One region of the Gottfriedia sp. OAE603 genome, then DNA from elsewhere that is predicted to be linked to it. Evidence: riboswitches for the same ligand, from Rfam matches in the RefSeq annotation. Region 1 holds a riboswitch; the other holds the start of a gene.
What was found. A riboswitch is a leader RNA that binds a small molecule or an ion and turns the genes downstream of it on or off. The one in region 1 is predicted to bind lysine.

Region 1 (4,426 bases):
TTATTGCTACATCAGTTGGTTTACTATTAACAGGACCTGGCTCTTTCACTTTATTTTGATAAATAGGAGAGAACATTCATGATATTTGGATGTTCTCTTTTTTGTTTTAAGTTAACTACCACAAATAACTATTGAAGAAGGATTATCATAACCTTTAAAGAACTTATCATTTATGAAGATTGTAGCTAAAGTGTTTGCATTTGAATTTTTTGCTATAATCAAATTTAAATAAATAAAACGCTAATACTACAAAAGTAGAATATGGAAAAATGAGGTTATAAAAATGAAAAAAGAAAGTAATTTGATTATTTACGATCTAATATTGTATTTAGTACTCCCACTAGTAGGTTATAAACTTTTAAAGCCGTATATTGGAGATTATTGGGCGATGATTGTCCCAACCATTCCTGGGATTTTATATACTTTATTTCGTTTTTGGTATACAAAACAATTTAATGTAACTGGAATTTTTATTATTTCTACAATGAGTGTTAGTACTGCATTGGATCTTATTGCAGGTACAAAAGATAATTTACTTCTATATAATGTGTATTACCACATTGGCTTAATAGGGGTATTCTTCATTCTTTTAGCGATAAAGAAGCCATTGCCATATTACTTTATGATTGATATTGCCGCAATCCAGGGACAAGAAAGAGAAGAAAGTAAGAAGCTGTATAAACATCCTTCACTGTTCAAGTTGTTCCAATATTTGTTTATAGCTTGGATTGTTAAAGATATCATATTTACTGGAGCACAATGGTGGATGCTTGAAACCTATGGTGCGAAGGCTTACTACTCAAGGACTATCATTTTCACAGTAGGTGGCTATATCTTTGGAATTATCATGGCAATCGGTTATGCAATGATTACGATGAGAGCACAAAAAATTAAAGAAAATGAACATCAGCCTAAAGATGAAATTATCATTTAATAGAAAAAGCACAAAAGCACATCTAAAAAAGATGTGCCTTTTTTGTTATTTCTTATTTTACATTTCTAACCATTTCATTTTCTGGTTCGACATGAATTAAAATTTGGGGATTAATTAGAACTTTTTTGATCTCATCTTCTATTTTATCGCAAAGTAGATGAGCTTCTTCAATGCTCATGCTAGACGGTAAAACAAGATGAAAGTCGATGTGTTCCTCAGCGCCGGATCTTCTTGTTCTTAAATCATGGTATTCAATAAATTGCGATTTGAAATTTAATAAAACTTGTTCAATTTGTATAATTTCGTCTGAAGAGAGCCCCGTATCTAATAATGGCGTAAAAGATTTCTTTCCAAGCTCGATAGATTCTTTCATTATATATACAGCAATACCAATACCAATTAATGCATCTAGTACGACCCAACCTGTAAGAGATACTAATATTAAACTAGCCGCAACACCTAGCGATGAATAGACGTCCGTTAATAAATGTAATGCATTTGATTGCATTGCGACAGAATGCGTTTCGTCTCCTACTTTTTGAACTTTTTTCCCAACTCGCCAATTAATGAATGCTCCGAGCAACATGACGATTACACCAATAAAAGGAAGTTTTATAGGAGAAGGGTGGATTAGTTTTTCAACAGATTCAACGATAATCCAAATTCCAGCAATAAAAATGAGCAGCGTTTCAACAGTACCCGAAATATTTTCAAATTTACCGTGACCATAAGGATGTTCCTTGTCAGGTGGCCGATTCGAAATTTTTACTGAGAAGAATGCGATAACGGAAGCGACCAAATCTAATAAAGAATGAATTGCCTCCGATATAATTGCTACAGAACCAGTAATGATTCCAACTGCTAATTTTAATAAAACTATAAAAGAATTACTACAAATTGAAAGTAATGCAATTTTGGTTGAATGCAATCTATTCACCTCTGACCAATTTTTTCTACTAAAGCTAAGAGTGTTGTCCTAAGGCAACAAAAAAGAAAAACCACTAACATGAAGTTAGTGGCTTGTTTTTTTTATATGATGTTTTTTAAAATTCGTTGGATAGTTCATATTAATCACCTTTTTTTAGCGCGTAATTAATATTTTATAGTAAAGATAATATTTTGAAAAGAAAAACTTGTGTAGACCAAATGATTAGTAAAAACATGAAACTACAGATTATTTTTTAAAAAGGTTTGACATCTATTTTTAGACTGTGTTATACATAGACTAATATAAATAAACAATCTATTCGTAGAGGTTGCATTGTATATGAGTATCGTTTAAGAGAACTGTGGGTTTGATGACTAAACGAAAAAGGATCCGATGCCGAAGCATTAGAGCGCCACACGCTAAAATGCTGGGACTGCATTTAATAAATGTAGTACTGTCACTTGTATTTGTGAAGAGCTATTGAAGAGATGTGATTGGCAATATCCTTTTTATTTTAAAAGTGATAGGCACATGAACATATCCTTCATGTGCCTTTTTTAATACACTAATACATTGAAGGCTTCTGGTGAATGAACTTGTGTTTAGTTATGAAGGGAGAATATTAATGTATTTACATGGTAATAGTCGAGTTGATCATAATGGACATCTAGAAATCGGAGGTTGTAGTACAGTTCAACTAGCTGAACAGTATGGGACACCCTTATATATATACGACGAAGCATTGATTGAGTCTAAATGTAGAGAATTTCAAGAAGCATTAAAAGAGACAGGATTAAAATATCAAGTTGCTTATGCAAGTAAAGCTTTCCTTTGTATTGAACAAGCCCGCTTAATTGAAAGAGAAGGGTTTTGTTTAGATGTAGTATCAAGTGGCGAACTATATACAGCGATACAAGCAGGATTTCCACCTGAGAAAATTCACTTTCATGGGAATAATAAATCAATAGAAGAAATTGAAGAAGCTTTAGATGCGAAAATTGGTTGTTTCGTAGTCGATAATTTCTTTGAGTTAGAAGTATTACAAGCAATCGCCGAAAATCGTGGAGTATATGTATCAATCTTATTACGTGTAACACCTGGAGTAGAAGCACACACTCATGAATATGTCATGACAGGACAAGAAGATTCAAAGTTTGGTTTTGATATCACGTCAGGTCAGGCAAATGAAGCAGTTGCCATTTCGTTAGATTCACCAAATTTAAAACTGTTAGGTATACATTCTCATATCGGCTCGCAAATTTTTGAACCAGATGGGTTTGTTCACGCAATTAAAATATTAATGAACTTTTTAAATGCACTAAAAAATGAATTAGACTATACAGCTGAAATATTAAACGTAGGTGGCGGATTTGGGATTCGTTATACTTCTGAGGACGAACCGTTATCAATCGTTGAGCATATTGATCAAATTACTTCTATTATTAAACAACAATGTGAAGAATTATCGTATCCAGTTCCTGAATTATGGTTAGAGCCTGGTCGTAGCATCGTTGGTGAAGCAGGAACAACTCTTTATACGATTGGAGCAACAAAAAACCTACCTTCAGTAAGAAAATATGTTTCTGTTGATGGGGGAATGACTGATAATATCCGCCCAGCACTTTATGGATCAAAGTATGAAGCAATGCTTGCTAATCGCGCAAATGATGAGAATAAAGAGGTCGTATCAATTGCAGGTAAATGTTGTGAAAGTGGAGATATGTTAATTTGGGATTGTGAATTACCAGTTGTTGAGAGTAATGACTTATTAGCAGTATCATGTACGGGTGCATACGGATATTCAATGGCTAATAATTATAATCGTATTCGTCGTCCGGCAGTAGTATTTGTAAAAGACGGTGTATCTAGAGTAGTAGTACAACGTGAAACGTATAAAGACTTAATTAAAAATGACATGATTTACATTGAAAACTCTTCTATTAGATAATAGAAGAGTTTTATTACGGTTTCTTAACTATTGCATGTTTGTTTATCGACAGATTAAGACATATTTATCATTTATATTACAATATTGTAACAAAAGCGACTCCCTTCGCAAATCTATGATATAAATACCTAGTAGATAAGCGAGAGGAGACACGCTGAAATGTTTAAAAGAAAACTTACAGTGCTGGCTATTGCAGGTACATTTTTAGTATCTTTAGCGCCGAATGCTTCGGTAAATGCCGAAACGAAAGTAGAAAAAAAGCAAGCTGAAGTAGATAAATTCCAATCACAATTCAAAAAATTAAGTAATGATGTTAAAAAGATAGATCAAAAGATTAAAGACACTAAAGCAAAAATACAATCTAAAAAAGAAGAAATCTCTGAGACTCAAAAAATCATTCAAGATAAAAATGCTAGAATTACATATTTACAAGACCGTATCGAGAAGCGTAACGAAATGCTAGAAGATCGTCTTGTTGCGATGCAAAAGCAACCAAAAGTAAATTTAGTAACTGATGTTCTATTCAACTCTGACGGTATTGTTGATTTCTTTAATCGTTTAAATTCAATTACAACGCTTTTTGAAGCAGACCAAGATATCATTAAAGAACAAGAAT
Region 2 (4,426 bases), 740 kb from region 1:
TGATTTGTTGAATTTAAACCGGGTTGCATCGAAAATTTTGGTTCTTCGTGCCCCTTGTTAAAATATAATACGATTCCTGTAACTGATTTAGTTAACAAAAATACTGAAACAATTACTCCTAACCCAAAATGAACAATTCTTATTTTTTTCATATTTTTCTCCTCTAAAATTTAAAATTTATAAGAGTATAGTAAGGAGTGAAACTTAATTTTTGCTTAAAATAATAATTCAGATCATTAATATATATAAATCAATTATCTAATTTAATTATTTTCAGTTTATGACTTTGCAGATTATAATAAAGTGTACAACTCCACGAAAGGGGGTAAGACATTGGACAAACATTTAAAAGAAAAATTAGCGCTTTTACCTGATCAACCAGGTTGTTATTTAATGAAGGATGTTCAGGGAACTATCATTTATGTAGGGAAAGCAAAAATTCTAAAAAATAGGGTTAGATCATATTTTACAGGTTCTCATGATGGAAAAACGTATCGATTAGTTCAAGAAATTACCGATTTCGAATATATCGTTACATCTTCCAATATGGAAGCTCTAATTTTAGAGATGAATCTTATCAAAAAGTATGATCCGAAATATAACATCATGTTGAAGGATGATAAAACATATCCCTTCATTAAAATAACGGCTGAAAAGCATCCTCGTTTACTAATTACACGTAATGTAAAAAAAGATAAGGGGAAATATTTTGGTCCTTTTCCAAATGTAAATGCGGCGAATGAAACAAAAAAATTATTAGACCGTTTGTATCCACTTCGAAAATGTTCTACATTACCGGATAAAGTTTGTTTGTATTATCATATTGGGCAATGTCTTGCACCTTGTGTTAAAGATGTAACTGATGAACAAAATCAAGAAATTGTAAATGAAATTATTCGATTTTTAAACGGTGGAGAAGATCAAATCCGAAAAGAGCTCGAAGCGAAGATGTTGGCTGCATCAGAACAATTGGATTTTGAACGAGCGAAAGAGTTTCGAGATCAAATTGTCTCTATTGAAGCAACGATGGAAAAACAGAAGATGATGAGCAGTGATCTAGTTGATCGTGATGTATTTGGTTATGCCGTGGATAAAGGCTGGATGTGTGTACAAGTATTCTTTGTCCGTAGAGGAAAATTGATTGAAAGGGATGTATCATATTTTCCAATTTATGACGAACCTGAAGAGGCATTTTTATCTTTTGTTGGCCAATTTTATGAGAAAACACATAACATAAAGCCAAAAGAAATTTTTGTACCAGATAAAGTAGATATTGATCTCTTAAAAGAGTTATTAAATGTTCCTGTTCTCCAACCTAAAAGAGGACAGAAAAAAGAATTAGTCGTTCTAGCAAATAAAAATGCAAAAATCGGCTTACAAGAAAAATTCAAGTTGATTGAAAGAGATGAAGAGAGAACAATTAAAGCAATCGAAAAGCTTGGAGAAATATTAAATATTGAAACTCCTTATCGAATCGAAGCATTTGATAATTCTAATATTCAAGGTACCAATCCAGTTTCTGCTATGATTGTTTTTATTGATGGCAAGCCTTCTAAAAAGGATTATAGAAAATATAAAATTAAAACCGTAGTTGGACCTGATGATTATGATTCAATGCGTGAAGTGGTTAGAAGAAGATATTCAAGAGCTCTGAAAGAAAACCTTCCTCTTCCCAATCTAATTATTGTTGATGGAGGAAAAGGTCACTTATCAGCAGTTGAAGATGTATTACAAAATGAGCTAGGGTTGTATATTCCAACAGCTGGATTAATAAAAGATGAAAAACATCGTACATCTGAGTTAATAATAGGACAGCCACCTCAAATTGTTCAATTAGGCAGACAGAGTCAAGAATTCTTTTTATTACAAAGAATTCAAGATGAAGTTCATCGTTTTGCAATTGAATTTTATCGTCAACTTCACAGTAAATCGATGGTTCAGTCCGCATTAGATGGTATTACCGGAGTTGGTGGTACTAGAAAGAAAGCATTATTAAAACATTTCGGTTCTGTAAAAAAAATCAAAGAGGCAACAATAGAAGAACTGATCCAAGCAAAAATCCCAAAAAATGTAGCGGAAGAAATTTATCAGCACTTTAGAAAGTAATAGAGCATTTTTCGTCTTATTTTTTGTAAATAGCTTCTAGGAGCATAACGTCAATGTTCACGGTATGAGGAGAAAAATTCCTTGACACTATTTTCAAAATAATTTATATTAAGTTAAAAATATAATATTTTCTCTCGTAATAGAGGTGCAAAACTTAAAAGTATGCTGTCATAGACGTGTGGCGTTGTTATGGACAGCTGAAAGGAAGTTTTGCCGAAATGAAATGAATCCACAATTCTTTTCGTTGGGACTGCATTTAATAGGTGTAGTACTGTCGCATACTAAATGCGGGGAGCTATTGAAGAGATGTTGATGATTTGTCTATTTTATTACAATTTTTGTAAATTAGGCGCGTGAACATTGCTTCACGCGCTTTTTTGTATTCTTTTTTATGAAAAATAGGTGAGGATGAGTAAAAATGGGAATAATTGTTCAAAAATTTGGAGGGACTTCAGTCGGTTCAATTGAGCGTATACAGCATGTTGCTGATACAGTAACAAAAGCGTATAAAGAAGGTAACAGTGTTGTTACTGTTGTTTCAGCAATGGGACATCATACTGATGAACTAGTTAATCTTGCACAGCAAATTAGTCCACAAAATAGTAAGCGTGAAATGGATATGCTTTTAACAACTGGTGAGCAAGTCTCAATATCTTTATTAGCAATGGCAATACAGGCTAAAGGATTTAAGGCAATCTCATTAACTGGTTGGCAAGCAGGAATCCAAACAGAATCGATTCATGGAAATGCTCGTATTGAAACAATTCAAACTGATAGAATTCAACAATTGATAAATGAAGGATTTATTGTAATCGTCGCTGGTTTCCAGGGCTTAAGTAATGAAGATGAAATTACAACATTAGGTCGTGGTGGTTCTGATACTACAGCGGTAGCGTTAGCCGCAGCATTACAAGCTGAACGATGTGACATTTATACGGATGTTTTAGGTGTTTATACAACGGATCCAAGAATTGAGCCAGAAGCAACTAAATTAAGTCATGTATCATATGACGAAATGCTAGAACTAGCTGCTTTAGGTGCAGCTGTTCTACACCCAAGGGCTGTAGAATTTGCAAAAAATTATGGATTAGTTATACAAGTAAGATCAAGTCAACATGATGAAATAGGTACGTTTATTGGGGAGGAAAATCAAATGGAACAACAATCAGTCGTAAGAGGAATCGCTTTTGAATCAAATGTCACAAGAATGACTTTAAATGGTTTACATAATCAAGTCGATCTTTTACCGAATATCTTTACGATACTGGCAACAGAGGGAATTGACGTAGACATTATTATTCAAAGTGTGACTTCAGATAATTTAGTCAATCTTTCATTCTCTATTAAATCAGAAAATATGTTAGAAACAATCACAATTCTTGAATCTAAAAAAGAATATTTAGGATATGTTTCATTTGATTTTGAAAGCGAGCTTGCGAAAGTTTCGATTGTTGGAAGTGGAATGGTTTCAAATCCTGGCGTTGCTGCAAATATGTTTAAATTTTTAGCAGAAGCTAGTATCCCAGTTAAAATGGTAAGCACGTCTGAAATTAAAGTATCAACAGTAATTCCAAAGTCGCAATTACAAAATGCGGTTCATGCTCTGCACAAAGGGTATGAGTTAGATCGCGTTCAAGAAGAAGTAGTTGTAGAAGGATAATAATCAAAACCCCTTTAGTCACAAATTTCCTTTCAATAGGAACTTGATGATTAAAGGGGTTTTTAACATTTTAGCGAAATATTACCATATAATAGAAGTAGTAATTGATAATGGAGGTTTTCATTTGATAAATGCAGGGATTGCTTATGGAGATATTGTCTTTCAATTAATATTATTAATCCTTCTCATTCTATTATTCGTTTTTATTAGTTTATTTCTCATGAATTACATTATTAAAGGTGTTAAGAAAAATAAACAACTAGATGAAATGAATCGTAAATTAGATGAACTAATAAAGAAAAGTGATAAAGAAAATATGAAATAAGCCTGATCAATTAGATGAACAGGCTTATTTTTATTTTTTTATAACTGGATCTTTTAGATCCCATTTTACTTGGAATTTTACTTTATCAGAACGTTTACTTTGCTCTTCGTATGTTTCTGCAATTACATCAATTTGTTGTTGGATTTGCATTGCCAAAAAGCCTGCCTCTAATTGATAAGATACATCTTTTTTATGTTGATTTCTGTATGTAACTAGTTCAGAAGTTAAAACAAAATGAACTTCTTGTTTTTTTTCATCTACAACCGTTAAAGTTCCCCAACCAGCTGATTCAAAAAATCCGATGATTTCTTCAAATGTTGCTAATGGATATTTTC

Region 2: it holds a riboswitch for lysine, as region 1 does, so the genes downstream of both, ABID96_RS16255 (aspartate kinase) here and lysA (diaminopimelate decarboxylase) in region 1, are expected to answer to the same signal.

Annotation. Positions count from the first base shown of each region.
Region 1 is NZ_JBEUNN010000001.1:3,911,942-3,916,367, reverse strand. It holds gene ABID96_RS19680 (DoxX family protein) at 1-59, shown strand, start outside; gene ABID96_RS19675 (VC0807 family protein) at 284-934, shown strand; gene ABID96_RS19670 (cation diffusion facilitator family transporter) at 987-1,862, opposite strand; lysine riboswitch at 2,177-2,350, shown strand; gene lysA (diaminopimelate decarboxylase) at 2,488-3,810, shown strand; gene ABID96_RS19660 (C40 family peptidase) at 3,970-4,426, shown strand, end outside.
Region 2 is NZ_JBEUNN010000001.1:3,175,635-3,180,060, reverse strand. It holds gene ABID96_RS16265 (hypothetical protein) at 1-152, opposite strand, end outside; gene uvrC (excinuclease ABC subunit UvrC) at 334-2,106, shown strand; lysine riboswitch at 2,239-2,412, shown strand; gene ABID96_RS16255 (aspartate kinase) at 2,525-3,766, shown strand; gene ABID96_RS16250 (DUF4083 family protein) at 3,891-4,091, shown strand; gene ABID96_RS16245 (YslB family protein) at 4,122-4,426, opposite strand, start outside.